Regions from separate parts of the Arthrobacter sp. FW306-1B-G06A genome, predicted to be linked through region 1. Evidence: riboswitches for the same ligand, from Rfam matches in the RefSeq annotation. Region 1 holds a riboswitch; each other region holds the start of a gene.
The links. Region 1 has a riboswitch for cyclic di-AMP ahead of AC3WJM_RS00165 (NlpC/P60 family protein). Riboswitches for the same ligand answer to the same signal wherever they lie in the genome.
Positions count from the first base shown of each region.

Region 2: it holds a riboswitch for cyclic di-AMP, as region 1 does, so the genes downstream of both, AC3WJM_RS06640 (hypothetical protein) here and AC3WJM_RS00165 (NlpC/P60 family protein) in region 1, are expected to answer to the same signal.
Region 3: it holds a riboswitch for cyclic di-AMP, as region 1 does, so the genes downstream of both, AC3WJM_RS17815 (aggregation-promoting factor C-terminal-like domain-containing protein) here and AC3WJM_RS00165 (NlpC/P60 family protein) in region 1, are expected to answer to the same signal.

Region 1 covers NZ_JBYSXB010000001.1:30,647-40,258, forward strand. The annotation lists gene fdhD (formate dehydrogenase accessory sulfurtransferase FdhD) at 1-544, opposite strand, end outside; gene AC3WJM_RS00140 (FdhF/YdeP family oxidoreductase) at 546-2,882, opposite strand; gene AC3WJM_RS00145 (molybdopterin molybdotransferase MoeA) at 2,945-4,270, opposite strand; gene AC3WJM_RS00150 (DUF6457 domain-containing protein) at 4,267-4,554, opposite strand; gene mobA (molybdenum cofactor guanylyltransferase) at 4,586-5,215, opposite strand; gene AC3WJM_RS00160 (HNH endonuclease) at 5,253-5,753, opposite strand; gene AC3WJM_RS00165 (NlpC/P60 family protein) at 6,003-6,767, opposite strand; cyclic di-AMP (ydaO/yuaA leader) riboswitch at 6,773-6,939, opposite strand; gene AC3WJM_RS00170 (M23 family metallopeptidase) at 7,085-7,903, opposite strand; cyclic di-AMP (ydaO/yuaA leader) riboswitch at 7,906-8,113, opposite strand; gene AC3WJM_RS00175 (iron-dependent transcriptional repressor DtxR) at 8,239-8,934, opposite strand; gene serC (phosphoserine transaminase) at 9,206-9,612, shown strand, end outside.
Region 2 covers NZ_JBYSXB010000009.1:24,869-34,480, forward strand. The annotation lists gene ptsP (phosphoenolpyruvate--protein phosphotransferase) at 1-548, shown strand, start outside; gene AC3WJM_RS06610 (HPr family phosphocarrier protein) at 590-868, shown strand; gene AC3WJM_RS06615 (acyl-CoA dehydrogenase family protein) at 1,079-2,335, opposite strand; gene AC3WJM_RS06620 (TetR/AcrR family transcriptional regulator) at 2,448-3,206, opposite strand; gene AC3WJM_RS06625 (helix-turn-helix domain-containing protein) at 3,267-3,662, shown strand; gene AC3WJM_RS06630 (TetR/AcrR family transcriptional regulator) at 3,668-4,288, opposite strand; gene AC3WJM_RS06635 (flavin-containing monooxygenase) at 4,359-5,453, shown strand; cyclic di-AMP (ydaO/yuaA leader) riboswitch at 5,538-5,683, shown strand; gene AC3WJM_RS06640 (hypothetical protein) at 5,686-6,753, shown strand; gene AC3WJM_RS06645 (PucR family transcriptional regulator) at 6,912-8,126, opposite strand; gene ald (alanine dehydrogenase) at 8,347-9,465, shown strand.
Region 3 covers NZ_JBYSXB010000037.1:25,822-35,433, reverse strand. The annotation lists gene AC3WJM_RS17825 (response regulator transcription factor) at 1-90, shown strand, start outside; gene AC3WJM_RS17820 (sensor histidine kinase) at 103-1,581, shown strand; cyclic di-AMP (ydaO/yuaA leader) riboswitch at 1,746-1,919, shown strand; gene AC3WJM_RS17815 (aggregation-promoting factor C-terminal-like domain-containing protein) at 1,922-2,659, shown strand; gene AC3WJM_RS17810 (bifunctional glycosyltransferase family 2/GtrA family protein) at 2,820-4,190, shown strand; gene AC3WJM_RS17805 (ArnT family glycosyltransferase) at 4,187-6,268, shown strand; gene AC3WJM_RS17800 (ArnT family glycosyltransferase) at 6,275-8,368, shown strand; gene AC3WJM_RS17795 (sodium:solute symporter family protein) at 8,568-9,612, shown strand, end outside.

The DNA.
Region 1 (9,612 bases):
CGTGGATCCGGAAGAGTCCGGCGGCGTGTACTCCCCCGGTTTTGTCGAAGACCGCCTGTGCTTCACGGAGACGGTCAGGCAGAGCGGCCAGAACCTCCACCGGGACATTCAGGGGGTCGTCCTCGGGGCTGAAGTGTGAGGATTTACGCACTGCCTCGATGGAGTCGGTGCCGCAGATCCCGCACGAGCTGGAGGTGTAGACGTTGCGCCCGGTCTCCGGCAGGACGACGTCGGGACGCAACTGGGCTTCCACCACGTTGAAGGTCTGAACGCCGTTCTCGTCCTCGCCGGCACAGAAGCGCAGGGAAATGAGCTGGGCCGGGTCCCAAATAACACCCTCGGAGACCAGGAAGCCCGCCACGAGGTCGAAGTCGTCGCCAGGGGTCCGCATGGTCACCGAGAAGGACATGTGCCCCAAACGCACCTCGAGCGGTTCCTCGACGGCCAGGAAGTCCTCGCGGTAGCGGACCGGGTGCTCCAGGGCCTGGGCGGAGCCGTCCAGGACGAATTTGTGCACCTTGCGGCGCTGGGTCACCCGTCCCATCTCAGCTACCCACCTTCCCGGCGGGTTCCGCATGCCCGGCGGCTTCCCCGTGTCTGACGAACCGCACCGTCATGGCCTTGTAGCCGGGGGTATTGGATTCACGGGCAACGAGCTCCCGGTGGACCAGGGCGTTGGCCTCGGGGAAGTACGCGGCGGCGCAACCCTTGGCCGTTGGGTAGGCAACCAGCCGGAACTTGTCCGCCCGGCGCTCCGTTCCGCGGAAAGTGGAGATGACGTCCACCATGTCCCTGTCTTCGAAGCCGAGTTCGCCGAGATCGTCCTCGTGGACCAGGATCACGCGGCGGCCTTCGGAAATGCCCCGGTATCGGTCGTCGAGCCCGTAAAACGTGGTGTTGTACTGGTCATGGCTGCGGACTGTCTGCAGGATCAGGTGGCCGGCAGGGGCTTCGAGGTACTCCAGTGGGCTCACGGTGAATCGTGCCTTGCCGATGTCCGTGGCGAACGTGCGGGTGTCGCGTGGCGGGTTCGGCAGCACGAAGCCGTTCTTGGTCCGCACCCGCGCGTTGAAGTCCTCGAAGCCGGGGATCACCCTGGAGATGTGGTCGCGAATGACGTCGTAGTCTTCGGCCATGGCCCGCCAATCCACGGGGTGGTTGTCCCCGAGGACCGCCTGCGCCATGCGTGCGACGATGACGGGTTCGCTAAGCAAATGCTCCGAGATCGGAGTCAACCGGCCCTGCGTGGAGTGGATGACGGACATGGAGTCTTCAACGGAGAGGATCTGCCGTCCGCCCGGGTGTTTGTCGTCCGTGTCCGTGCGGCCCAGGGTGGGCAGGATCAGGGAGGTCTTGCCGTGTACAACATGGGCGCGGTTGGGCTTGGTGGAGATATGGACCGTCAGCCCGGCTTTCTTGAGCCCTTCCTCCAGTGCGACGGTGTCCGAACCTGCCGCGGCGAAGTTGCCGCCCATGGAAACGAAGACGTCCACCTCGCCCTTCTCCAAGGCGTGCTGGGTTTCCACGGAGTCGTATCCGTGGACCCGCGGTGTGGTGAATCCAAACTCTTTGTCCAAGGCTGCCAGGAAGCCTTCGGACGGTTTCTCCCAGATGCCCATCGTGCGGTCGCCCTGCACGTTGGAGTGGCCGCGCACGGGGCAGGCGCCGGCACCGCGTTTGCCGAAGTTTCCCTGCAAGAGCAGCAGGTTGATGATTTCCCGCAAGGTGTCCACGGAGTGGGGCTGCTGGGTGAGGCCCAGCGCCCAGCAAATGATGGTGCCCTTTGAGGCGGCGAGCATGCCGGCCACCTTGGTGATTTCGATGCGGCTCAGGCCCGTGGCGCGTTCCGTCTCTGCCCAGTCCAGTTTAGCCCGGGCTTCGGCGTAGGCCTCGAAACCGTCGGTCTGCGCCTCGATGAAGGCGCGATCAACCACGGTTCCCGGCTTCCGATTCTCCTCCTCCAACAGGAGATGGCCCAGCGCCTGGAACAAGGCAAGGTCGCCACCCACCTTGATCTGGAGGAATTCATCGGCGATGTCTGTGCCGCCGCCCACCACGCCGTTGAGCGACTGGGGGTCCTTGAAGTTCAGGAGCCCGGCTTCCGGCAATGGATTGACGGCTACGACCTTGCCGCCGTTGGTCTTGCAATCACGCAAGGCTGAGAGCATGCGCGGATGGTTCGTGCCGGGGTTCTGCCCCACAACGAACACCAACTGAGCTTCATGGATGTCTTCCAGGGAGACAGTGCCCTTGCCGATGCCGATGGTCGGGTTGAGGGCGCTTCCGGAAGACTCGTGGCACATGTTCGAACAATCGGGCAGGTTGTTCGTGCCCAGGCTGCGGGCGAAAAGCTGGTACATGAAGGCTGTCTCGTTGGCCGTGCGCCCCGAGGTGTAAAAAACGCAGCGGGCCGGCGTGGTGGCATTCACGTGCTCGCCGATCAGGGCGAAAGCATCCGTCCAGCTGATCGGCGAATAGTGCGTCTCGCCAGGGCGGATGACGACGGGCTCGGCAATGCGGCCTTGGCTGCCGAGCCAGTATTCGGTCTTGTCCCCAAGCTCGGCCAGGGAGTGCCGGGCCCAGAACTCCGCGTCGACCACGCGTGTGGTGCTCTCCTCGGCGATTGCCTTGGCCCCGTTTTCGCAGAACTCGGCGGGACTGCGTTTGCCCGTGATGGACTCCGGCCAGGCGCAGCCGGGACAATCGAAACCGTCCCGCTGGTTGACGCGGAGCATTGACTTGACGGTCCGGCTGACACCCGCTTGGGACCAGCCCCGTTCCAATGCCACAGTGACAGCTTTGACGCCCGCCGCGGAGCGCTTGGGTGGGTGGATCTGGAGGTCATCTTCATTGATGTCCTGCTCGGGAGCATGCCTGTTCATGTCCCCATCATTGCAAGGCCTGACTCTCTAATCCACCCGCGTCCATCCTGCACCTGAAACTCTCAGCCCGTCAGGGCGCTCCAGTCCACCGGACCGGACGAAACCTTCCGTGCTGGCTTGGCAGGAGTCTTCTTGGCCTTGTCCTCCGGTGGCTTCGGCCGGGGAAGCGGCGGCCCCCACGGCAATGGAAAAGCTGGCACTGCCTCTCCAAGTTGTACGCCGTGCGGCGGCACCACCATGATTCCGTCCGCACTGGCGAGGCCGCGCATCATCCCGGGCCCCGCGTGCTGGGCCGGCGACGCCAAGCCGTACACAAACCTGAAGGGAAGCAAGCGCGTGCGCCCGGGGTCGGCGTCGAGCATTGCACCGCAAGGAACCTCGCCCACCTCGGGCAGTGTTCCGTGACCCAGACCCGCGAGGAGCGGCGCGCCGATCGTGAAGAGGACCATCATGGCCGCGAGCGGATTGCCTGGGAGGCCCAGCACGAAGCGACCGTCCGGCAACTCGGCCAAAACGCCGGGATGTCCCGGACGCATCGCAATTCCATCAATCAGCAAGCGGCCACCCAGCTCCGCAATGGCCCGACGGAAGTGGTCCGTCCCCGAACGGCCGGTACCCCCGGTGGTGATGACGACGTCGGCGGGTGGCGCGTCCGGCGACAGCTCACCTTCCTCAAGGGCCGAGAGCCATTCGTCATAGGAGTCGCCCACCTTGATTTGCTCGCCGCGGATCCCGCCAAGGAGCTCGACGACGGCGCCAAGCTGGGGACCGAAAGTATCCCTCACGCGCCCGGGGGCCGGGACACCCGCGGTCACCACCTCGGCGCCGGTCAGCACCATTTTCACGAGGGGCTTGCCCAGGACGTCCAGTTCATCACGTCCGGCCAGGGCGGCCAGGGCGAGATGGGCCGGGTTCAGGACGACGCCTGATTTGATCAGCAGCTCGCCCGCCGCGGCTTCCTCTCCCGCGTCGCGGATGTGTTGCCCGTTGCGCGGTTCGCCGGGCTTCGCGTTCCCGCCGAGCGCGAGCAGTGGTAAGCCGTCTTCGTCCGTGGTCAGGACCCCGCTCTCCCTCCGCAGAACGGCCTTGGCCCCGGGCGGGATCAGGCCACCCGTGGCGATCGGGCTGGCTTGGTGCGGTGCCAGCCGATGGCCGGGTTCGGCGAGGATCCATGGACCGCTGCCGTTGACTGCCCAGCCATCCATCGCGGAGGACGCGTAGTGCGGCAGGTCCTGCAAGGCGTGGACATCCGAGGCCAGGGTCCTGCCGATGGCGTCCTTCAGGGCAACGGGTGCGGCGGGAATGGGCGTGGCGCTATCGAAGGCAAGTTGCCGCGCCTCGGCCCACAAGTGGTCGGCATGCGGGACATGCTCGGGGGCTTCCGTCATCCGGCGTCGGTTCCGGGGTTCGTATAGTCCTTCGCGAGCGTGCGTGCCAGGCCCAGGGCTGCATCCATCGACGCAGATTGAGTGGCTTGTCCCGAGCCCGAGGCAAGCCCGGCCGCAAAGCCCGCAATGAAGGTTGTCAAAGGAGCCGCCGGCCGGACCACCGAATGGGCTGCAACGCCCGCCAGGGACAGGATCTCGTTGATGTCGATCTCGACGTCGTCCAACTCATACGCTTGCAGCAGGCTCCTGCACCATTCCTCGAGCGTTTCTTCCTGGCTCTTCACGATCCGCCTCCACTGTCCGGTACAGCTGTTGTCACGGCAGGTCGCCGTCCACTCCAAGCGCCGCGGCGTCATCCCAGGTATCCACGTCATCGGTGGACCCTGCGGGGACAGGCACGGCCAGCAGATCAAGCCTAGCAAGCAGGCGGAAAACCGCAGCGTTGACCAGGCCACGTTCTTCTCCGGCAGCTTGCACTTCGCGCTGCAAAGCAGATACGCGGTAGATCCCGAGCAGCGGCTGCTTCCTACCGTCGCCGGATACGGACATGGCCCCGTCCGTGTCCTGGTGGCCTGCAACTTCCCGGAGCAGGACCGGAACCGCGGCGGCGGCCAGGGGCATATCGCAGGCCAGGACGAGAACCCAGGGCGCGTGCTTCGTGGACGGCTCCTCGCCGTTTTGCGTTTCGCCTCCGTGCCCCAGGGCGAGGAGTCCGGCGGCGATCGCGGCTGCGGGTCCGGCGAAGGGCGGCTCCTCCCGCGCGGTCAATGTGCCGTCCGGCAGAGTGCCGGGATCCGGGCCGACGACGACGACGCTTCCCGCACCGCGTGCGGCCGCCACGGCGCGCTCAAGGAGTGTGGCGCCGTCGTATCTCAACTGGGCTTTGGGCACGCCGCCGAGGCGGGAGGACTTGCCACCCGCCAATATCACCGCATCAAAGTCCACCCGCCCAGATTACCCGGGAAGCGGGCTCAATTCCGGTTCAGGCCGCCGACTCGGGCAGGAGGAAGGGATCCCATGCGGGCGCAGGTTTCTCAAGCTCCTTGATTTGCCAGATAGTCCCGGTGGGCGCCGCCGGAGTGAACCTCAGTTTCCAGCCCATCTCGGCTGGGGTGTGGTCACTCTTGGCGTTGTTGCAGCGCAAGCACGCTGCCACCAGGTTTTCCCAGGAATCCGCGCCGCCCCTGGATTTGGGGTGGACGTGGTCAATGGTGTGCGCTGCTTTCCCGCAGTAGGCGCAACGGTGACCGTCACGGCGCAAGACGCCGCGGCGTGTGACCGCCGTGATGGTGTTGTACCTTGGCCGGATGTAGCGATTGAGCAGAATCACGGAAGGACGTCCGAGAATCTCTTGTGGCCCGACGACAGGCTCGTCGCCTTCGGCCACTACGCTCGCTTTTCCGGTGAGCACAAGGACCAGCGCCCGGCGGAAGGTTACTACCGCCAGCGGTTCATATCCAGCATTCAGAACGAGTGTGCGCATGCACGTACCTCTTCACGGCCGCACCCGTCAGGGGCGCGAGGGCCGGCTGCCCTCTGCATGTACGGGCTGTGGATCGACAACCTAAGAGTAAACACCAGAAGGCCAGATCAACGAATCCATGCGGGGGTTCCAGCGCAGTGTCGGTCAAAGTTCATGTGCCGGACACGTAAGCGCACGCTCGTTAAAACAGGACATCCCCACCGGCGGACCAGCGGGGATGTTCCAGTGAAGCTATGTAACCGGGGCTATTTAGCCACCAACGCGGATGAAGACCGGGCCGGAGCCGACATTGACGCTGTAAAGGGCGGTGGTGCCACCGTTCCAGCCGCCGTGGACTGCCATGCCGTTGCCGACGTAAACAGCGATGTGGGCCATGCCCATGCCACCGTTCTGGTAGTAGACCAGGTCTCCCGGCTGCGCTTCAGCAGCGCTGACCGTACGGCCAAGGGAGAGGTAGTCTGCCGGCCAGCCGTGGAAGTTGATGCCAACAGCGGCCAGGGAGTTCGAGGCCAGGGCAGTGCAGTCCTGGGCAACGCCAAGCTGAGCGTAAGCTGCGGCAGCAATCGCTGCGCCCTTGCCGCTGGCAACCTTCGTGGCGGGCGAAACAGCAGCGGTCACAGAAAGCGTCGAGGAGCCGGTAGCGGCACCCGTGGCAGCCTGCGAAGCCGGAGCGGCTTCCTGGGTGGCAACCGGAGCTGCGACAACCGGAGCAGCTTCGGTGGAAACCACCGGGCGTTCGTACTTGATGGCGACGGAGGAGTCGGCCGAAATGCTGGCTTGGGCGATGGACTGGACTTCCAGGGCGGAGGTCGAAGTGGACTCGCGGGGAACGTTGGTTTCTGCAGCGTTGGCTGCGATACCGCTAGTGAGCACCAGACCGGAAGCAGCTGCGATAACGGCTGCCTGACGGCCTACGCCACCGGCGTTGCTGCCGACAGTCTTAGCGATAACGGCAAGCGAGTTGGTCTTGGTGACCGCGGCACGGTGGCGCGCAACAGTAGAGCGTGAAGACACGTTAAGAGGCCTCTCCCTATGCCCGCGAGGTAAGCTGTCGGATTCGGATGGGAGTCATCCGGCCACACTCCTCCCTCTCGGAAGTCGTGCGACTTAACCCCAAGGCCATCGGTGAAGATGACCAAAAGTGGGTCCCCCGCCTCTGCCAGACGATGTTTTGCGAACGGAACCTCGGGCAGTGGCAGAGCTAGGCAATCCACCCGAGTGCATCAACTCTCTAAAAGTTGATGCGAGTTAGACGGTACATGAGTTTTGGCTGAATGTCACATTCAGGTCACGGAGCGTGACAAGCATGCGAGAGACTTCCATCGGATTGGCTACAGCCAGCCCAGGGGGTCAACGACGTCGCCGTTGACCATGACTTCAAAGTGGAGGTGGCAGCCCGTGGAGGCGCCCGTAGTGCCGCTCAATGCGATGACATCGCCTCGGCCAACCGTTTGGCCCACCTGGACGTTGAACGACGACAAATGGTTGTACGTGGTTTCCAGGCCGTTGCCATGGTCCACCACAATGCGGTTTCCGCCGCCATACGGATGCCAGCCGGCGAAGGTGACCTTGCCGGCCGCGGCAGCATGGACCTGGGTGCCGCACTGGGCCACGAAGTCCTGGCCGCGGTGGAACTCCCCCAAACCGCCCGTGATGGGATTCACGCGGTAGCCGAAAGGCGAGGCCGTGGTCAGGGTGTCCAGGGGCGCCCCCAGGGTGCCCTTGGAGGACGAGGTCTTGATGGTGCCGACGGACTGTGCGCTCAAGAGCTGCTTGAGCTTGCTGTCCGGATCCGCCGTGGTTGACACTGCGGCACGGCTGAAGTCGATCGTGGCGCTTGCCGCGGCCGGAATCTCGGGCTGGGTGCCCACAGCCGAGGCGGCCTGGCTTGAATCCGCCGTGGCCGTCATGGCGCCGGTGCCCGGCATGGCGACTGTCAGGATGAGGCCCGTCGTGGCGAGGGCCACTCCGGCCTTCTGTCCCGCTCCGCTCGCGGCGGCGAATTCGGCCATCTGTCGCAAAGGACCCTTGCGGCGGCGAAGTTCGCGATGGGGATCGCGCGGCCGCTCGTGCTCGACGGCGCTTGTGCTCCGCAGCTCAGCAGTAGGACCGGACGCGCGCCTGCGGCCCCTGGTGTTCTGCGTGGTCAAGGTTTTCCTCTCTGGCAAGCCTGCGAAGTTAGCTGTCGGATTCGGGCCAGAGAGATCGTGGACCCGGTCCGCGCGAAGGGCACGAAACGCAAGGTACCCGGAGGGGCCTTGCGTTGTTTGCACTTCCGCTACGGACTTCACCCCAAGGCCGTCTTTCGACAGCCGATGGTGGTTCCTCCGTTTCTGCCAGTGAATGGACTAATCCACCTGATCCGCTGGCAGAACTCGGCTTCGGATCAGGTAACGCTTTGGTATCGGCGCCAGTATTTAACTATAGGGGATTAAGCCCCACGGTAATAATTTCGTTATCTTTGCGGGCGACCCCGCCGGGCCGGCTAGGCGACCGTGACAAACACGTGCGAGGCGACCTCAGGCGGCAGCTCCAGCGCGCCCTCGATATTGGGCACGCGAACGGAGATGTACTCCCCTACGCGCTCCAGGGACACCCTGGCGCCCGGGCGGATTCCGCCCTCGTCCAACTGGACCAGAAGTTCCGGTTCCACCTGGATCGGTTCAGCCAGCCGGCTGACGGTGACCCGGTTTTCAGGTGAATATTCGTTCATCGCGTCAAGAAGGTTGACCACGCCATCCGTAAAGGCGTGGGACGCGGCTCCACCCAGCGCTTCGAGTCCGGGAATGGGGTTGCCATAGGGCGATTCAGTGGGGTGGTCCAGCAACTCATAGAGCCGCCGTTCCACGCGCTCACTCATGACATGCTCCCAACGGCACGCTTCATCGTGCACGTAGGCCCAGTCCAGTCCAATGACATCTGCCAGGAGCCGTTCGGCGAGCCTGTGCTTGCGCATGACCTCGGTGGCGCGTTTCCGGCCCGTTTCAGTCAGCTCAAGGTGCCGGTCGTTGGACACAATCACCAGGCCGTCGCGCTCCATCCGCCCGATCGTCTGGGAAACGGTGGGGCCGGAGTGCCGCAAGCGCTCGGCGATGCGGGCGCGAAGAGCCACGATGTTCTCTTCTTCAAGCTCCAAAATGGTCCGAAGATACATCTCAGTGGTATCGATCAGATCCGTCATCCAGCTCAGCTCCTCGAGCGCAGTATCTTGCGTATTTTCGCCAGCTCCAAGCTTAGCTTATTTGGAATTACTCCGGATAATTCCGGCGCTTGTCCACCGTCCGGTCCGCCGTCCTCTCCTGAGCTGGCCGAACAATGGTTTCCACGTGGCGGACTATGACACCTTCGGTTCTGCCCCCGCCTGCGGTGTCAGGCAGAATTGGGGAGTCGAAGGGGCAGCTTGCCACCTGCCACGACCCATCTAGGCCGCTACTTCACCATTGGAGCATCCCGTGAGCGACAACAGCATCACCATCCCCGCCGATTTGCTGCCCAAGGACGGCCGCTTCGGCGCCGGGCCCTCCAAGGTCCGCCCGGAGCAGATCGAGGCCCTCTCCGCCGCCTCGACAACGATCCTCGGCACCTCCCACCGCCAAGCACCCGTCAAGAACCTGGTGGGCTCCGTCCGCGAGGGACTTAGCCAGTTCTTCCGTGCGCCCGAGGGCTACGAGGTGATTCTCGGCGTTGGAGGCTCCACCGCGTTCTGGGACGTCGCCAGCTTCGGCCTGGTCGAGAAGAAGGCCCAGCACCTCTCCTTCGGTGAGTTCGGTTCCAAGTTCGCTTCGGCGACCAACAAGGCACCGTTCCTTGAAGCTTCCTCCATCATCACGTCCGAGCCTGGTACCCGGCCGGTTTCCCA
Region 2 (9,612 bases), on a different contig from region 1:
TGTGGGTCATGGCACCCATGATCTCGACCGCCGCCGAGGCCGCCCATTTCGCGTCGATGTGCGATGCCGCGGGAATCAAGACGCCCGGCGTGATGGTGGAAGTTCCCTCCGCGGCATTGACCTCGGCGTCGGTCCTCCGACACGTGGGCTTCGCGTCCCTCGGCACCAACGACCTCACCCAGTACGCCATGGCCGCCGACCGGCAACTCGGACCCCTCGCCGAACTCAACACCCCGTGGCAGCCCGCCGTCCTGCGCCTCGTCCAGCTGACAGTGGCGGGCTCGGCGGAAGAAGGCAACGGCAAACCCGTTGGCGTCTGCGGTGAAGCTGCCGCGGACCCGGCCCTCGCCGTCGTACTCGTTGGCTTGGGCGTGTCCACACTGTCCATGACCGCCCGCTCGCTGGCCGCCGTCGGAACCGTGCTCAAAACGGTGACGTTGGAACAGGCACAGGAGCTCGCCAGACTGGCGCTCAGCGCACCCGATGCGCTTGACGCGAAGGCCTGGGTCCGCGCCAAACTGCCGATCCTCGAGGAACTCGGGCTCTGAGCCCAGCCGTACTGCCCCCTACCTGAACACAAGGAGAAACCATGCCCGAACGCACCGCCACCATCGCCAGCCGCTCCGGACTGCACGCCCGTCCGGCGGCGATTTTTGCGGAAGCCGCGGGGGAATCCCCGGTTGAAGTGACCATCGCGATGGCCGGTTCGCCTGCCGATGACGCGCTCGACGCCGCCAGTATCCTTTCGCTCATGACGCTCGGCGCGGGGAAGGGCGACGTCGTCGTGCTTCGGGCCGAGGGCGACGGCGCCGACGCTGCCCTCGATTCCCTGGTGACACTGTTGGAAACGGACCTCGACGCGGAGTAGGCGCCTCCCCCTCAAACGCTCGCTCACATATGGTGGCTTCCCGCCAGACGCTCGCTCACATATGGTGGCCTCCCGCCAGACGCTCGCTCACATACGGTGGCTTCCCGCCAGACGCTCGCTCACCGTTGATTGGCGAGCGAGCGTCCGGGATTTTGGGCTCATATCTGAGCGAGCGTCTGGGGGGCCGCGCCGGGGGCGGGGGATACCGTTTTAGGCGAAGGCGGAGATGCCCGTGATCGAGCGTCCGATGATCAACGCTTGGACAGTCTCTGTGCCTTCATAGGTATGGATGCCCTCTATGTCGGCGAAGTGCCGGGCCACGCGGTTGGCCAACAAGATCCCGTTGCCACCGAGCAGGTCGCGGGCGTTCGAGGCGATGCTGCGGGCAGTGCGAGTGCAGGTGAACTTCGCGAGCGCCGCCTGCGCGGGAGTCAGCACGCCCTCTTCGTCCAGCTTGGTCATCTGCATGACCATGAGCTGCATGGTGGCGAGCTCCGAATGCATCCGGGCAAGTCGCTCCTGCACAATCTGCGAAGCGGCCAGTGGGCGGCCGAACTGCCGGCGTTGGGCCGCGTACTGCACCGCGGTTTCGTAACAGGCAGTGGCGTGCCCGACGGCGGACCAGGCCACTCCCAGCCGGGTCGCCAAGAGCACCCGGGCTGTGTCCTTGAAACTCCGGGCACCCGGGAGCGCGTTTTCCGCCGGGACGAAGACATCCTCAAGGCGGATGTGTGCCTGCCAGATTGCCCTGAGTGACAGCTTGCCGTCAATGGTCGTGGCGGAGTACCCGGGGGAATCCTGGGGGACGAGGTATCCGTGAACCTGCCCGTCGTCGCCACGGGCCCAGACGACGGTCAGCCCGCCGATTGAGCCGTTGCCGATCCATTTCTTTTCACCGTTGAGCACATAGCCGCCATCGACGGCGGTCGCAGTCGTCTCGAGTCCCACCGAATCGGAACCGTGCGCGGGCTCGGTCAAGGCGAAAGCGCCATATTCCTCGGCCCGGGAAAGCGCGGGAAGCCAACGGTCCTGCTGCTCTGGGGAACCGCATTCCGCCACGGACCGCAAAGCCAAGCCGCCCTGGACAGCGACCACCGTGCCGATGGAGCCGTCCCCGCGGCTCAGTTCCATGGTGACCAGTCCGGCGGCGGTTTTGCTCATGGCCGGGAACCCGTCGACGTTGATTCCGTCGCGCAGCAGATCAAGTTCACCCAGGCGCTTCACCAGATGGAGCGGATACTCCGCGCGCTCCCAGTACCCCGCGATGACCGGGAGCACGTCGTCCTGGACAAAGGTCCGAGCGCGGTCCCAGTAGGCGCGGTCTTCGCGGCTAACGTCCTTGAAGACGGACGCCGGGTCCGGGTCCAGGGATTCGTTCAGGACATACTCGGGCTCCATGGTGCCGGCCGGAAAAGCTGCGCCGACCGGGAATATGGCATCCAGTTCCTCGGAAGCGCTGTTGGACATCGTCGTCATGGGGGATCCTCGCTCGGGGTTGCGATCTACGACTCCCAGCATGCGCTGACACTCAGTTTCATGTCAAGGAACTCAGTTCCACCATGGATTCTGCTGGATCGAACTAAGCCAGGGCGTCCCGAACCGCTTGAAGGATCCGTTCTGTACCCGCTGCCGGATCGAGGACAGCAACCACGACGGCGGGCCGGCCGCCTGGCGCGGACGCGGCACCGGCTGCGTCGCTACCCGCCTCGCCGGTTGAAACATGGGCGAAAGTGTCCGCCAACGCGCCCAATTCACGCCCGAGCCGCGCGGCCAGCTCTTCGGCTTCAGCTTCCCGCACATTGCGCTCCGCATCCGCCTCGCGTTCGCCAGCAGAAACCGCCCGCAGCCATTGGCGCAGGACGCTGTTGTGCACAGCAACCACCGACGCGGCAAAGGCCACGGCCGTGACCTCGCGGCTTTCGCCCTCGGGCAGCGCGGAAAGAAGATGATTCCGGAAAGCCCGTTGATAGCGATGCGTCATGACCAGTTCACGGTCACGAAGAGCCGGCACTTGATGCAGAAGCTCGTAGCGGGCGAGGGAGGTTCTCCAGTTGCCCACATGGTGGCCAAAAACCAAGAGCGCGGCATCCACGACGGCACGCAACGGATCCGCCGTCGTCCGCGCAAGGAGGTCCTGGACCCGCGCCAGAATACGGTCGTGATCAGCGAAAACAATGTCCTCTTTGGAGCCGAACTTGCGGAAAAGCGTGCTCCGGCTGATCCCTGCGGCATCGGCAAGATCGTCCACGGAGGTCGCGTCATAGCCTTGCCGCACCAGTAGATCGATTGCCGCGGCCACGGCGAGCGCGGGATCCGGATTGGCGGGGTAGTTGACCATAGGCGTGAATCTAACACGGCGGCGTAACCGCACAGCCTTGAGCGCGGCTAGGCTTCTGCCATGGCATTGATAGCTCCCCGCGTGACGCCTGGCTTGCCCGCGGACGACGCCCGTAACCTGGCGCGCTCACTCCAGGACAGCAACGACATCACCGTCTTCGTGGATGGCACGGTCCACCGGCTGCCGGATGAGGCGAGGGACGCCGTCGTCGACCTCCTTGGCAGGCTGGGCCGAGGTGAAGCTGTGACCGTGAGCAGCGTCGAGGAAATGCTCACGACGTCGAGAGCGGCCGAACTCGCGGGAATCTCGCACACCTACCTGCGGAACATGACTGACCGTGGCGAAATCCCGGTGGAATACCGCGGCACGCATCGGCGCATCAGGCTCGCGGACATCATGGCGTGGCTGGAAACCCAGAAGAAGACGGCCGCGGCGGAAGAGGAAAGCAACAAGTAGAAAAGCTACGCGAGGGCGGCCTTGAGCGCAGCGTGGACCCAATCCCGGTAGCGGTCCAATCCCCAGGCGAAGTCCAGCACGAGTGACCGGTAGGTGTCCGGATGACCCACCGACCAGATCACGGCAGCGGCTTGCTCGTCGCTCATGCCGGAGCTCAGTGCCCCGCGCCGCCTGAGCGCGGCCGCAGCTTCCGCATAGTTCCGTAGCCGGGTTTCGGCCCGGTCCCGCTCCACTTTTGCGGCTTCGGCGTCGACGGCGGAGGCCTGCCGCATGACGGTGAACAATTGGGTGCTCCGCGGATTCACCTCGGCAAACCAGTCGGCCAACAGCGCCAGGACCGCTCCGGCGTCGGCGGCTGCGGCAGTCCGCTCGCGCATGGTCTCCGGCACGGTGCGAGGAGCATCCGGACCCGCAGCCGTCGCGTCGACCACGGCGGAGAGCAGCGCAGCCTTGTTGCCCACGGAGTTGTAGATGGTCTGGACGGCCACACCTGCTTGCTCGGCAACGGCCCCGATAGTGGTGGCCACATACCCTTTGCTCAGAAACAGCTGACGGGCGGCCTCCACCACGGCAGCTTTGGTTGCGACAGCTTGAGCTAAGCGCCTGTCATTGTGCCGGATTTCCACGAAAAAAGAATATCATTCCAGTTAGTGGAATGCTATTCTAGTGACCTCGGACACCTCAGGAGGCTTCGCGATGGACAGCAATGAGGCAGTGAACACGGTAATTGTGGGCGCCGGGCAGGCGGGCCTCGCCACCGGATACCACCTGAAGAAGCACCGGCAAGATTTCCTCATCCTGGACTCGCAGGCCCGCGTCGGCGACGTGTGGCGGAGCCGATGGGATTCCTTGCGTCTCTTCACCCCGGCGCAGCACGATTCCCTTCCCGGCCTGCCGTTTCCAGCCGCCCGGGGGACCTTTCCCGGCAAAGACGCCATGGCCGAATACCTCGAGAATTACGCCACGAACTGGGAACTCCCGGTACGCCATGGCGCCCGCGTCGTCGGCATCGAGCGGGAGGACGGCCGGTTCCGGGTGCAGTCGAGCACCGGGTCGATCCTGGCGAGAAACGTTGTTGTTGCCACGGGCCCGAATACACAGCCACGGGTCCCGGCGTTCGCCAGGGATCTCGATCCCGGCATCCACCAACTGCACGGAGCGGAATACTCCAACCCGGACTCAATTCCGCCCGGAGATGTCCTGGTGGTCGGCTCCGGCACCTCCGGCGTCGAAATCGCCTTGGAGCTCGCACTCACGCACCGCACCTACATCGCAGGAAACCCTCCGTTCCACATTCCAGGCCCCGTGACGCGATACGCCGGCGGGCTTTGGTGGCTCTTCATCCACAAGGTGCTGAACAGATCCACCCCTATCGGCCGCAAGGTCGCGCTCGGGTTCACCCAGCACGGCGCGCCACTGATCCGGACCTCAACGCGGGAGCTCGACGCCGCGGGAGTCACCCGCCTACCACGCCTGAAGGGCACGCGCGATGGCCAACCCCTGACCGATGAAGGTCACGCGATACCGGTGTCCACGGTCATCTGGGCTACTGGTTACCAACCGGACTTTGGCTGGATCCAAGGACTTCCCACGGATGGGGACGGCTGGCCGCTCACCCTCCGGGGCGCCGTGGAACAACTCCCAGGACTGTTCTTTGTGGGCATGCCCTTCCAATACGGGTTGACCTCCGGCCTCGTGGGTGGGGTCGGCCGCGACGCCGAACACGTCGCGGGACTCATCGCCGGCCAGGCCGGGCAAAAACGGGTCACCGCGCCCGTTATTCAAATGTGACTTTGCATGCCGGCTGTTGTAACGTCGAGGGGCGACCCAGTCCCCAGCCGGGCCGCTTCCGGGTTGACGCCGAGCTCTGCCGCAACCCGGAATCCGCCAGACCCGCGGCAGAGACGGGGGACCCAGAGTCTCCGGGCCCACTTCAGGCCCTTGGGGTGAAGCCGCCACGCGCGGCCGGACGGCCTCGTCCGAACCCGACAGCTAACCTCGAAGGCGTTGAGAGGCAATCACCATGTCCCCAACCATGGATCAGCCTCGCCGTGCCCAAGTGGCGGGCGAGAGCACCAAACCAACCGGACGTCGTCGGGCCACAGACAGCGAACCGTTCATCGCTGCGCCGGCTTCCGAACCTTTGAGTTCGACGGCGGCGCCCACCCCCACGGCAACACCGACGACGGCGGCGCCCACCACGCGCGCGGCCGCCCGGGCGGCCGAACGGAAGCGGGCCTCCGAAGCCAGCGAAACTGCGGCCATACAAACAGTGCCTGCTGCGGCGGCAGAACCTGCCACCGCGGCCATACCGACGGTGTCTGCTGCGACCTTGGCTCGCGCGACAGCAGAGTCGGCCAAAACCGAGAACGCAGCCACAACGGCACTTCCCGCGGCAACCCGCGCCGGCGCCGGTCCGGCGCCCCTTACCGGTTCCTCCTTCAGCCGTGAACCACACGCCGTCCTCAAGAAGGCCGCCGCCGTCCGGACGATGAGCAACCGAATGGCAGTGGTGACAGGTGCCCTAGGCATCTTGTTGGCCGCCGGCTCCCTGGGACAAGCCCTCGAGTTGCCCTTCTTCGGCCAGGAATCCCGCGCCCAGGACGCTGCCAGCGCAGACAGCCAGGACTCCACGCAATCCAGCGCTCCTTCCACGACGCCAAGCACCTCCCCCAGCGCTGCGGGATCACCTTCGGCAGCTACCCCGAGCGCCAAGTCCGGCCAGGCCGGGGACCCGGCGCAGCATTCGCCGCAAGGACCGGCAGCTGTCGAATCGTCGAGCGTCCCTGCACCATCGATCTCCGTTCAGGTTCCGGCCCTCCCGTCAGCGCTGCCCCCAAGCCTCACCCCGGCGCCTGTTCCTTCCACCCCGGTTCCGGCCCAGCCTGCGCCGGCTCCCAGCCCCGGTCCGACCGGACCCGCTAGCCCAACCCCGACACCGGATCCGACGGATCCAGCGTCTCCGACTCCCGCACCCACAGGTTCTTGGAAGCCGCTGACCCCGGCCAGCCCCACACCGACGCCACCGCCTACCCAACCGGGCGTCGATCTTGGGTCGATTCTGGACGCAGCAACCAAGGCACTGCAGTGAGGATGGGAGGGCATCGAGCATTTGCCGTCGAGTGGCACGGACGATGCTGCCGGAACACCCGGACGCAGATGATTCAGCACCGCCCGGACCGCTGGCGCTGCAGCCTTCAGTTGAGGCAGTTCAACAAGTAGGCCAGCGCGGTTTCCGGTACCTGCGCTTCAAATCCGCGGTCGGCCAGCCCAGCGGCGCGCCTTGAGCGTTGCGTGGAGTTCGAGCCGGGTGGCGCCATTCAGCGGATCCGCTCCGATAAGCTGGCGGACCCTGGCCAGTCGGTTGTAGATGCTGCTGCGGTGCAGGTGGAGCTTCGAGGCCACATCCTGAACGGAGCCGTCGCTGTCGTAAAGGAGTTCGAGCACGGGCAGCAGCTCGCCGTTGCGGTCGGCGTCCTCGATCTCCTGGAATTGCACGGAACCCGAATCGTCCCACCCCCCGGGCGCCTGTAGCCGTTCGAACAACTGGTAGATCCCGGCCGAGCGGCTGTCCACGAGCTCGCCGAGCGGAGGATCGACGGCGGCAGCCTGGGCCGCGAGCTTCGACTGCCGGTACGCCCGGCCCAGTTGGCGAATAGCCGAAAACGGCTCGCTGATGCCAAGAATGACGCGGTCCACTTTTCGGCCGGCACGCTTGGCGAGTTCCAGCTGATAGTGGACCAGGACCTGGGCATGCTCTGCCCGTCCGCCCGTTTCGCGGAACAACAGGACCGAGTGCGTCTCAGTCCCGGCGCTGAAAAGCACGGAATCGACCCCGATAGTGGCCTGCAGTGCGACGGAACGGTGCGTCAGGGTCGCCGCGATCGGATCAGAGACGCCGCCACTGTCCGCAGCATCGAGCACGGTCACCAGCTGCCACGGTCCCCTGCCTTGGATCTCCTTCCATCCCGCCACGGCCGCCACCGCGTTGGACTCGCCTTGGCATGCAGCGAGGAATTCCTGCTCACGGCGGCGCCGGAACTCCGATTCCGCCGTGTTGGAATCGAGCAGCAACCCCGCGAGGAGGTCCAACTCGTCCCGGACCCCCGGCAGCTCGGCGAGTATCGCCGTCGCGGTCTGCTCGTCAAGGTCCTGCTGGACCCAGAGGTATCCCACACGGAATCCGCGCACCAGCAACGGGACGCAAACCCGCCCGACCATCCCGAGTTCTTCATTGGCTGGTACGACGACGGGACGCACCGCGGTTGCGATGCCGTGCGAGAGCTGCCAGGCGCTGACGTCCACCGGGACACGCTTGCTGAGGAGGAAATTCACGCGCACGCGGTCGGCGTGGGACTGGTTGGAGCTGTAGGCGAGCAGCACGCCGTCGAGGTCTTCCAAGGAGAGGCCGCGGCCCAACTTGAGTGCTACGTCCTCGACGATTTTCTCCACGTCTTGCTGCATGGAGAAAACACTACTTTGCCCCACGAACATCAGGCGACACCTGACGCCCTCAATATCGACAAATGTCGAGTCGAAGGCGGCAAAAACCGCGGAATTCCGGGGAAGTCGGCAACCGTGACGATCGCCTTTCCTGTCGGCTGGCTCACAGCGGATTTATTCTGGAAGCACAGTCCCCCGCAGAGAAAAAGGCCGTTGAAGCCTTTCGAAGATGGAGCCCAAAATGATCATCGGTGTCCCCAAAGAGATCAAGAACAACGAATTCCGCGTTGCCATCACGGCCGCGGGCGTTCACGAGTTCCGCACCCACGGCCACACCGTTCTGGTGGAACGGGGCGCAGGCCTGGGCTCCGGTATCACGGACGAGGAATACTCGGTTGCCGGCGCTGAGATCGTGGCGGAGGCCGACGACGTCTGGGCACGCGCTGACATGGTCATGAAGGTCAAGGAACCGATCAAGGCCGAGTACCACCGCTTCCGCAAGGGCCTGATCCTCTTCACCTACCTGCACTTGGCCGCCGAGGCCGAGCTGACCCAGGAACTCATCAACTCCGGCGTCACGGCCATCGCCTACGAAACCGTCCAGGACGGCCGCGCGCTGCCTCTGTTGGCACCCATGTCCGAGGTTGCCGGCCGCCTGTCGGTCGTCGTCGGCGCTTCCTCCCTCATGGCTCCGGCCGGTGGCAAGGGTGTGCTGCTGGGCGGCGTACCCGGCGTCCGCCCGGCCAAGGTTGTTGTCCTCGGCGCCGGTGTTGCCGGTACCAACGCCGCCGCCATGGCCTTGGGCCTGGGCGCCGACGTCACCATCCTGGACATCAACATCAACCGCCTCCGCGAACTGGACGCCCTCTACCAGGGCCGCCTGAAGACGGTCGCCTCCAACGCATACGAGATCGAGAAGTCCGTGGTCGACGCCGACCTCGTCATCGGTTCCGTGCTGATCCCGGGCGCCAAGGCCCCCAAGCTGGTCACCAACGAGCTGGTTTCCCGCATGAAGCCCGGCTCCGTGCTGGTGGACATCGCAGTGGACCAGGGCGGCTGCTTCGAGGACACGCACCCCACCACGCACCAGGAACCCACGTACAAGGTCCACAACACGATCTTCTACTGCGTCGCCAACATGCCGGGCGCCGTTCCGAACACCTCCACCTACGCCCTGACCAACGTCACCCTGCGCTACGCGGTGTCACTGGCCAACCTGGGCGTCAGGGCCGCATTCGACCGCGACCCCGCACTGGCGGCCGGACTCAACATCGCGGCAGGCAAGGTCACGCACCGCTCGGTTTCCGAGGCGCACAACCTGCCCCTCGTCGCCGACTGGCACAACCTGGTCTCGGCATAGTTTCCTCTCCGCCCCTCACCGGGGCGGCTTAGCGATCACGACTGCGGGGTGCGGCTTCCACGGGAAGCGGCACCCCGCCGTCGTGGTCCCCACCGACGCTCGCTCACTTATGTGGGGTTCTTGCGGGACGCTCGCTCGCTTTTAGGG
Region 3 (9,612 bases), on a different contig from region 1:
TCATACCTGCGCAAGAAGATCGAGGCCAACCACCCGCCCATGATCCACACGGTGCGCGGAGCAGGCTACGTCATCAAGCCTGCCGAATAGCCGGGGCGCCGAATGTCCGCACTCTCGGGTATCCCCCGCCAGACCGACCATAGCTGGTTCAATCCTTCAACCTGGCACTTGCGCACGCGCTTGATCCTTCTCTCCATGGCACTCCTTGTGGCCATCTGCGGTGCAGTCGGGGTGGTCAGCTATGCCTCCATGGATGTGTTCCTCACGAAGCAGCTCGATCAGCAATTGATGCAGGCCTCCCACGGCCGCCCGCCGCAAGGCAACCCTGGCGGCCGTCCGGACCCGCTGGACCCGCGCGGCCAGAGCATCGGCACGCTCAATGCACGCATCCTTGCAGGCCAGGTGAGCAGCGATGCCGGCTTCTTGTCCTCCGATGCCACACGTGCGCCGTTGTCGCCCAGCGACGCCCGAATCCTGTCGGCGCTCCCGTCCGATGGCCGCCCGGTTGATCGCACGCTGTCCACTGGCGGCTACCGGCTGGTGGCCACCGAAACTCCATACGGCGATGTTGTCATCACAGGTCTCCCTCTCGCCTCGAAAGAGGACACCGAGGCCTCCCTCGTCTGGACCATGGTGCTGGTCTCCTTGGGCGGACTGGTCCTGATCGGGCTGGCCGGAACCGTGCTGATCCGCCGTACCATGCGGCCTTTGGAGCAACTCTCCGACGTCGCCACCAAGGTGTCGAAACTTCCGCTTGACGCCGGTGAAGTGGCCCTCGCGGTGCGTGTTCCGGCGTCGGCGGCCCATCCGAGCACCGAAGTGGGAAGCGTCGGCCATGCTTTGAACCTGATGCTGGACAACGTCTCGAGCGCCCTCGAGGCCCGCCAGCAAAGCGAAACCAAGGTGCGCCAGTTCGTCGCGGATGCGTCGCACGAACTACGCACTCCGCTGACCGCCATCCGCGGCTACACCGAACTCTTGCGCATGACCGAGACGTTCACCGAAGACGGGCGCAAGTCGCTGGGCCGGGTGCAGAGCCAGTCCGAACGCATGACCACCCTCGTGGAGGACCTCCTTCTCTTGGCCCGGTTGGACGAAGGGAAGGCCCCGGAATTCACCGATGTGGACCTCACGCAGTTGGTGATCGAGACCGTCAGCGACGAGAAAGTCATGGCCCCCGAGCACATCTGGCAGCTCAAGCTCCCGGATGAGCCCCTCACGGTCCGCGGCGACACCACCCAACTCCACCAGGTTTTGGCGAATCTGCTCTCCAACGCCCGCAAGCACACCGAGGCGGGAACCACCGTGGTCACGGGCGTGATGCGCTCCGCCGATGGCAGCGCCGTGGTGACCGTGACCGACAACGGCCCGGGCATCCCGCCTGAATTCCAGGGCAGGATCTTCTCCCGCTTTGCCCGTGCCGACGCCGCCCGGTCCGGCTCCGAGGGCACCTCCGGCCTCGGCTTGTCCATTGTGGAATCCATCGTTCAGGCGCACGGCGGCACGGTCGAAGTGGCGTCGCGGCCTGGCCGGACGGAGTTCGCGGTGCGGCTCCCGGCGCTCAGGACTGCCCCGGCCTGACGGGCGAACCAGAAGAGTACGACGCCGGTGCGCGGCGCGCGCAAGTCGACGCACCGGCGTCGTGATCTCCGTTACCTAAATGTGACTTAAGCTGGATCCTCCTGTACCGTCGAATAGGTGCGCTGGATCATTCCGGCCACCGCCGGGTAGGCGCCGAGCTCTGCCACTCCCCGGTGCCCAACAGTCCAGGCAGAGACGGGGGACCCAGGTCTCCGGGCAAGCGCTCATGTTGAGCCAGCCCTAGGGGTGAAGCCGTGCCGCCACGTTCCGCTGTGGCCACGGCCGGATGACCTCATCCGAATCCGACAGCTAACTCCGCAGGCGTCGAGAGGCAATCACCATGTCTGATTCCAAGGATCAGTCGCGCCCTGTTGCGCGCCACCGCGGCGAACCTGCCCGGAGAAACAAGTCACGTTCCACGCTGAGGCGAGCCGCCTCGAACCTCGGCACCGGCCAGCGCATGGCAGTTGTTGCCGGCGTCGTTGCCGTGTTCCTCGGCGCAGGCGCTGCCACCCAGGCCGCCGGACAAGCCATCAACGCCCAGGACATGAGCCGCACGTCCGAATCCCGCACGGTGGATCACTCAGCCACGCCTTCGGCCACCGCCACGCCGTCGGCGAGCGCAAGCGCGAGCCCCAAGCCGAGCACTGCGTCGACGCCAAGCCAGGCGGCCGCGCCCGCTCCAGCCGCCGTCGCGCCCCAGGCTGCCGCACCGGCCGCACCCGCTGCACCCCCTGCTCCAGCGGCACCGGTTGCACCCGTCGCCGTCGATGATCCCTCCGGCGCCCAGGCCTACGCCGCAAGCATCCTTCCCTCCTACGGTTGGGGCCAGGGCGAAATGTCGGCCCTGATCACCTTGTGGAACAAGGAATCGGATTGGCGCACCACTGCCACCAACGCCTCCAGTGGCGCTTACGGCATTGGGCAGTCGCTGCCGGCCGAAAAGATGGCGTCCGAAGGCGCCGACTGGCAGACCAACTACCAGACGCAAATCCGCTGGGGCCTGAACTACATCAAGGAACGCTACGGATCGCCGTCCGCGGCATGGTCCTTCCACTTGGCCCACAACTGGTACTAAGCCAAGAGCCAACCACAAAGTACGTCGAGGTCCGTCCCTTCCGGGACGGGCCTCTCCGTTTCTTGGCCAGGCAAGTGATGCGCCACGCTGGTCACACATCCACAGCCACGTCACAGGTTCCGCCTAAAGCCTTCATATTCGGCAACGGCACTCTGGATACATGACGCTCATCGAATCCACCTCCGGAACCCTGAAGGACCCCGCGGTGGTGCCGCCGGGCCTTCCCGTCCAACCCAGCACTCCCATCCAGCGCAGCACGGGGCTGCGCGCCCCCGTGGACACCCACACCGCCATCCCCGTCCTCGACGTCACCATCCCCGTCTTCAACGAGGAACGCGATCTCGAAGAGTGCCTGCGCAGGCTTCACGGCCACTTGCGCGAATCCTTCCCGCATGGCTTCCGCATCACCGTGGCGGACAACGCGAGCACGGACGGCACGTTGAAAATCGCGGAGCGCGTAGCCCGGGAACTGCCTGAGCTCGCGGTTGTCCACCTTGACGAGAAGGGACGCGGCAACGCCCTTCGCAAGGTGTGGCTTGCATCGCCGTCGCCCGTTCTGGCTTACATGGACGTTGACCTTTCCACTGACCTCGCCGCACTGGCGCCCCTTTTGGCGCCGCTGATCTCCGGCCATTCGGACCTCGCCATCGGCACCCGACTGACCCGTAACTCGCGGGTCGTCCGCGGCCCCAAACGCGAGTTCATTTCGCGCGGATACAACCTGATGCTGCACTCGTTCATGGGTGCCCGCTTCAGCGATGCCCAGTGCGGCTTCAAAGCGATCCGGGCAGACGTCGCCCAGCAGATCCTCCCGCACACCATGGATAATTCGTGGTTCTTCGACACCGAACTCCTGGTCCTCGCCGAACGCTGCGGGCTCCGGGTCCACGAAGTTCCCGTCGACTGGATCGACGATCCCAATTCCAGCGTCGACGTGGTGCGGACCGCCCTGGCCGACATCCGCGGCATGGTCCGGCTCACCCGGGATCTCGTCTCGGGCCGCATCCCCATTCCGGAACTGCGGGCGGCACTTGCACGCGGGCCGCTCCCGGCGTCGTCCCGCATCGCCGAGCAAAGCCCGCGCAGCAGCCTATTCGGGCAATTGGTCCGGTTCGCCGCGATCGGCGCTGCGTCCACCCTCGCCTATGTGCTCATCTTCCTGTTCTGCCGCGGCTTCATGGACCCGCAGCTGGCGAACTTCCTGGCGCTGCTCGTCACGGCCATCGCCAACACCGGCGCCAACCGTCGCTTCACCTTCGGCATCCAGGGCGGCAATCCCGTTCGGCACCACTTCGAGGGGTTGATCGTCTTCGGGATCGGCCTCGCACTCACCTCCGGGGCACTCGCCTTGGTGCATAGTACGACGACGCCGGACCGCTGGGGCGAGCTTCTCACCGTGGTCGCAGCGAACCTCGCCGCCACGGCAGTCCGCTTCCTGTTGTTCCGCCTTTGGGTCTTCCGGCAGCCTGCGGCGCCGTCGGCTGAACCCAGGACACAAGCCAAAACGCGCACAGAAACGGCAGCATCATGACCTCCACGATCACTCCCGCAAGCACAGGACTCGCCGCCGGAAATGCTGACGCCGGCCCCGCCGTCGGGATTGCCGACGCACCGCGCCACTCGGCAGGCCCATCAACCCCGGACGCCACGCCCCGCTGGACCCGATACGCCTTTGGCCGGCAGCCCCGCTGGGTGCGGCCGTCCGCCGCCGGGCTCCTCGTAGCCACCGCGTTCCTGTATCTCTGGAACCTCGCGGCCACCGGTTACGGAAACTCCTTCTACGCAGCGGCCATTCAAGCCGGCACCAAGGACTGGACGGCGCTTCTGTTCGGTTCGCTCGACGCCGGCAACGCCATCACCGTGGACAAGCCTCCGGCCTCCTTGTGGATCCCTGCTTTGGCGGGCCGGATCTTCGGCTTCTCTCCCCTGAGCATGCTGGTTCCCGAGGCGCTGATGGGCGTGGCCGCCGTTGGATTCCTTTACTTGACGGTCAAGCGGGTTTCCGGACCAGGCGCTGGCTTGTTTGCCGGTGGGGCATTGGCACTGACCCCGGTGGCGGCGCTCATGTTCCGCTTCAACAATCCCGACGCCATGCTGACTCTCTGCCTGGTCCTGGCGGCGTACTTCACTACCCGCGCCATCGAACGGGCGGGCTGGAAGTGGCTCGCCGCTGCCGGCGCTGTAGTGGGCCTCGCGTTCCTGAGCAAGATGCTGCAGGGTTTCCTGATTGTTCCAGGCCTGGGACTCGCGTACCTCTGGGCCGCCCCGACCCCGTTGCGGCGGAGGCTGCTGCACCTGCTCGGCGCGCTGGCCGGAATCGCAGTAGTAGCCGGCAGTTATGTCGCCCTCTTCCAGCTGACCCCGGCATCGGCACGGCCTTACATGGCGGGTTCGCAAACCAACAGCTTCCTCGAGCTGACCTTTGGCTACAACGGGCTGTCCCGCATCACGGGTTCGGGCGAAGGCACGCCCGGCGGAGGCGGAGCGGGCGCCCCTGCTGGAGGCAATCTCGGTGGCCTCGGCGCCTTCGGCGGCGGCGGTGGCGGTGGCGGCAACGCCGGATTCGGTGGCGCTGCCGGGATCACCCGCATGTTTGGCACGAGCTTCGGCGCTGAGGTCTCCTGGCTTCTCCCTGCTGCACTGATTCTGCTGGCAGCCGGCCTATGGTTCACCCGCCGGGAAGCGCGGGCTTCCCGCACCCGTGCCGCGCTCATCCTGTGGGGTGGCTGGCTTCTGGTGACGGCGGGCGTCTTCAGCTTCATGAGCGGCATTGTCCACCCCTACTACGCGGTAGCGCTCGCACCGGCAATCGCAGCCTTGGCAGGCATTGGCAGCGTTGAGCTGTGGCGTGGCCGTGGATATTGGCCGGCCAGGATCGTCCTGGCCGTGGTCATCCTCGGTAGTTCGGCTTGGTCCGCGGTTCTCCTGGGCCGCGACGCCTCGTGGCTTCCGTGGTTGCGCATCGTGATCGTCGTCCTGGGCGTGGTGGCGGCAGCGGCAATCCTGCTCCGCCTCGACTCGTTGCGCTTTGCCGGCCAAAACACGGCGGGGCGGTTCCGGAACGCAGCGGCCGCGGCCGTCGTCGTCGTTTCCCTTCTGGCCGGCGGCCTCGGAACAGCGGCGTGGACGCTCGCGACGGCGGCTACAGCACACTCCGGTTCCATCCCGACGTCGGGACCCAGCGGTTCCGCCATGGGCGGCTTCGGAAACCGCGCCGGTGGGTTCGGCGCGGCTGGTGGCGCGGGTCCGGCGGGAGGGCCCGGTTCCGAGGGAACGTCCGACGCCGGACTGACCGCCCTGCTGAAATCCACCACCACGAAGTGGTCGGCGATCGTCTCCGGTGCCACCCAAGCCGCAAGCCTTGAGCTCGCCACGAACACCAACGTGATCGCGCTCGGTGGCTGGAACGGCGGCGATCCCTACCCCACGCTGGCAGAGTTCCAGGACATGGTGGCCAAGGGACAGATCGGCTACTACATCGCAGGAGGCGGCATGGGTGGCGGCGGGTTCGGAGGCCAAGGCGGCAATTCCGAGGTAGCCTCCTGGGTACAGGCGAACTTCCAAGCCCAGACGGTGGGCAACTCCACGGTCTACAAGCTGACAAAGTAGATTCCGATGACCACTTCCTATTCCACAGGCACGGACTCCGAGGCAAGGCAGCCGGCTCCGCCGCCGCTGTTGGTGGGGCCGACTGCGCCGCAGGAAGCGGCCGTTCCCCACGGAGGGGGCGGCCGCGCCCGGGCCGGTTCGCCCCGCCGGTCCCGCCGGCCCCGCCGCACCCGCGGCCCGCATGCCCTTCGGCACCGCGTGGAGCTCGGTTTCGTGCTCCTGGCAACGGCGGTCCTGTATCTCTGGAATCTCGGCGCTTCCGGCTGGGCCAACGCGTTCTATTCCGCGGCGGCCCAGGCCGGTTCGCAGAATTGGGCCGCATGGTTCTTCGGATCGTCTGACGCCGCCAACTCCATCACGGTGGACAAACCGCCGGCGTCGCTCTGGATCATGGACCTCTCGGTACGGATCTTCGGGCTGAGCTCCTGGAGCATCCTGGTTCCCCAGGCGCTCATGGGCGTGGCCACGGCCTGGCTGCTGTATCTGGCAGTCAGGCGAGCCGCGGCCCCCGCTTCCGGCGATCCACAGCTCGCCCACCGGGCCGGGCTGCTCGCCGCCGTCGTCATGGCCATCACCCCGGTAGCCACCCTCATGTTCCGGTTCAACAACCCGGACGCCCTGCTGGTGCTACTCATGACGGCCGCCGGCTACGCCACCCTGCGGTCCATGCAGGACAACAAACTGCGCTGGCTCCTGCTGGCCGGAGTGTTCCTTGGCTTCGGCTTCCTCACCAAGCAACTCCAGGTCCTGCTGGTGGTTCCTGGATTTGCGGTGGCGTACTTGGTTGCCGCGCCGGGTGGAGTGGGGCGTCGCCTGCTTCATCTGCTCGGCGCGGGGGCGGCCATGGTGGTCGCGGCCGGCTGGTGGCTCGCCGTCGTCGAACTCGTTCCGGCGAACATGCGGCCATACATCGGCGGCTCACAGAACAACTCCATCCTGGAACTGACGCTCGGTTACAACGGCTTGGGCCGGCTCAGCGGCCAGGAGACCGGCAGCGTCGGGGGCGGCAACGGCTGGGGAGTTCCCGGGCTGTTCCGGATGTTCAACAACGAATTCGGCGGCCAGATCGCGTGGCTGCTCCCTTCGGTGCTGGTCCTCGGGGCCGGGCTGCTGTGGCTGGGCCGGCGTGCCCCGCGCACGGATAGCGTCCGCGCCTCGGTGATCGTGTGGGGCTCGTGGGTGCTGGTCACCGGGCTCGTGTTCAGCTTCATGGCAGGCATCATCCACCCCTACTACGCGGTGGCGCTGGCCCCGGGCATCGCCGGGCTCGCGGGCCTGGGCGGGGCGCTTTTGTGGCAGCACCGCGCACAGCTCGTCGCCGCGGTCGTGCTCGCTGTGGCAGTGGCCGCAGCTGGATTCACGGCCTTCGGCCTCCTGGGCGGCACCACCGCTTATGGTCCGTTGCTGCGCTGGGCCGCGCTGCTGGGCGCATTGGCGGCTGCGGCCGGCTTGCTGCTCTCGGGACGTTTCCCGGTCCGCATCCTCCACCGCACGACGGCGGCGCTCGCCCTCGCGGCCTCCCTTGCCGGTCCGCTGGCGTACTCGATCTCTACCGCCTCCGTGACGCATAGTGGCGCAATCCCCAGCGCCGGTCCCGCGACTACGTTCGGTGGCTTCGGCGGCTTTGGAGCCCGGGGCGGCTTCGGGCAAAACAACGCGTCCCAGAACACTCCCCCGCAGACCCTCCAACAGCCGGGCGCCCAGGCTGGCGGCTTCGGAGGGAACCGGCAAGGCGGCGGCCTGGGCGGCCTGCTCGGCGCCACCACGCCGTCGTCGGAAATGGTTGCCGCACTGAAATCCGGCGCCTCGAACTACACGTGGGCGGCCGCCGTCGTGGGCTCGAACAACGCCGCCGGCTACCAGCTGGCCACCGAACTGCCGGTCATGGCGGTGGGCGGTTTCAACGGCACGGACCCGTCTCCCACCCTTGAGCAGTTCCAGCAGCTCGTTGCACAGGGCAAGATCCACTACTTCATCGCCGGCGGGACCATGCAGGCGAACAGCGGATCGGAAGCCCCCGCCCAGATCGCGCAATGGGTGGCTGCGAACTTCCAGTCACAGACCATCGGCGGGACCACGGTGTACGCACTGGCGGGCTAGAACCGGCTGGCTGAAGCGCCCAAACAGGTTGTGGCGGTGACCGCGGAGTAATCCGAGGTCACTGCCACAGCCTTTCTGTCGCCCTCCAGGCCCCGCAAGAAAACTTTCAAAAAGACCCTTGTTTTGCAAACGTTTGCAGAGAAAAGTGGACGCCACTGCAGATCCCATTTCCAAGCTTTCGTTGCATCAAGGAGGATGTATGTATTTCGCCGACTGGCTCGTTTTAGGGGCCTACTTCGTCGTCATGATAGGGATCGGCTGGTGGGCCAAGAGCCGAGTGAAAAACGCCGCGGACTTCTTCACAGCCGGCGGGAAGATGCCGTGGTGGCTGGCGGGAATCTCCCACCACATGTCCGGCTATTCGGCAGCTGTCTTCGTGGCCTACGCCGCCATCGCCTACACCACCGGATTCGCACTGTATGTCTGGTGGGCGCTCACCATCACCATCGCCTGCCTTGTTGGCGCTGTCTTCTTCGCCCCGCGCTGGCCGCGCCTGAGGCAGCGTTTGGGAATCATCTCCCCGCTCGAATACCTGGCTACGCGCTACAACCTGCCCGCGCAGCAAGTACTGGCTTGGTCCGGTGCCGCATTGAAAGTCTTCGATGTTGCGGCCAAATGGGCGGCCAGCGCGATCCTGCTGAACGTGTTCGCCGGGGTTCCGATCGCCGTTGGCATCCTGATCGTTGGCGGGGTCACGCTCATCTATTCGACCATTGGCGGTTTGTGGGCGGACGCATTGACGGATATGGGCCAGTTCATCATCCAGTCCGTAGCGGGCATTGCGATGCTTATCTTCGCCGTGGCCAAGCTCGGGGGCGTTTCCTCGATCGCGGGAATCTGGTCCCGTCTGCCGGCCTCGCACTCACAGCCATTCGCGGGGGACTACACCATCGGATTCTTCCTCGCCTATTGCCTGATCAGCACTATTTCCTACAACGGCGGAACCTGGAACCTGGCTCAACGCTTCATCGCCGCTCCGTCCGGCTCAGCGGCCCGCAAATCAGTCCTGCTTTCGGGCGCACTGTATCTCGTGTGGCCTCTGGTGCTTTTCTTCCCGATGTGGGCCGCGCCGCTGATCCTGCCCAATCTGACGCACCCGGATCAGGCTTATGCGCTCCTGACCCAGCAACTGCTGCCGGCCGGCCTGGTGGGGTTGGTCGTCGCCGGAATGTTCTCACACACCATGGCCATGACGTCTTCGGACGCCAACGCGATTTCCGCCGTCGTCATCCGGGACATCATCC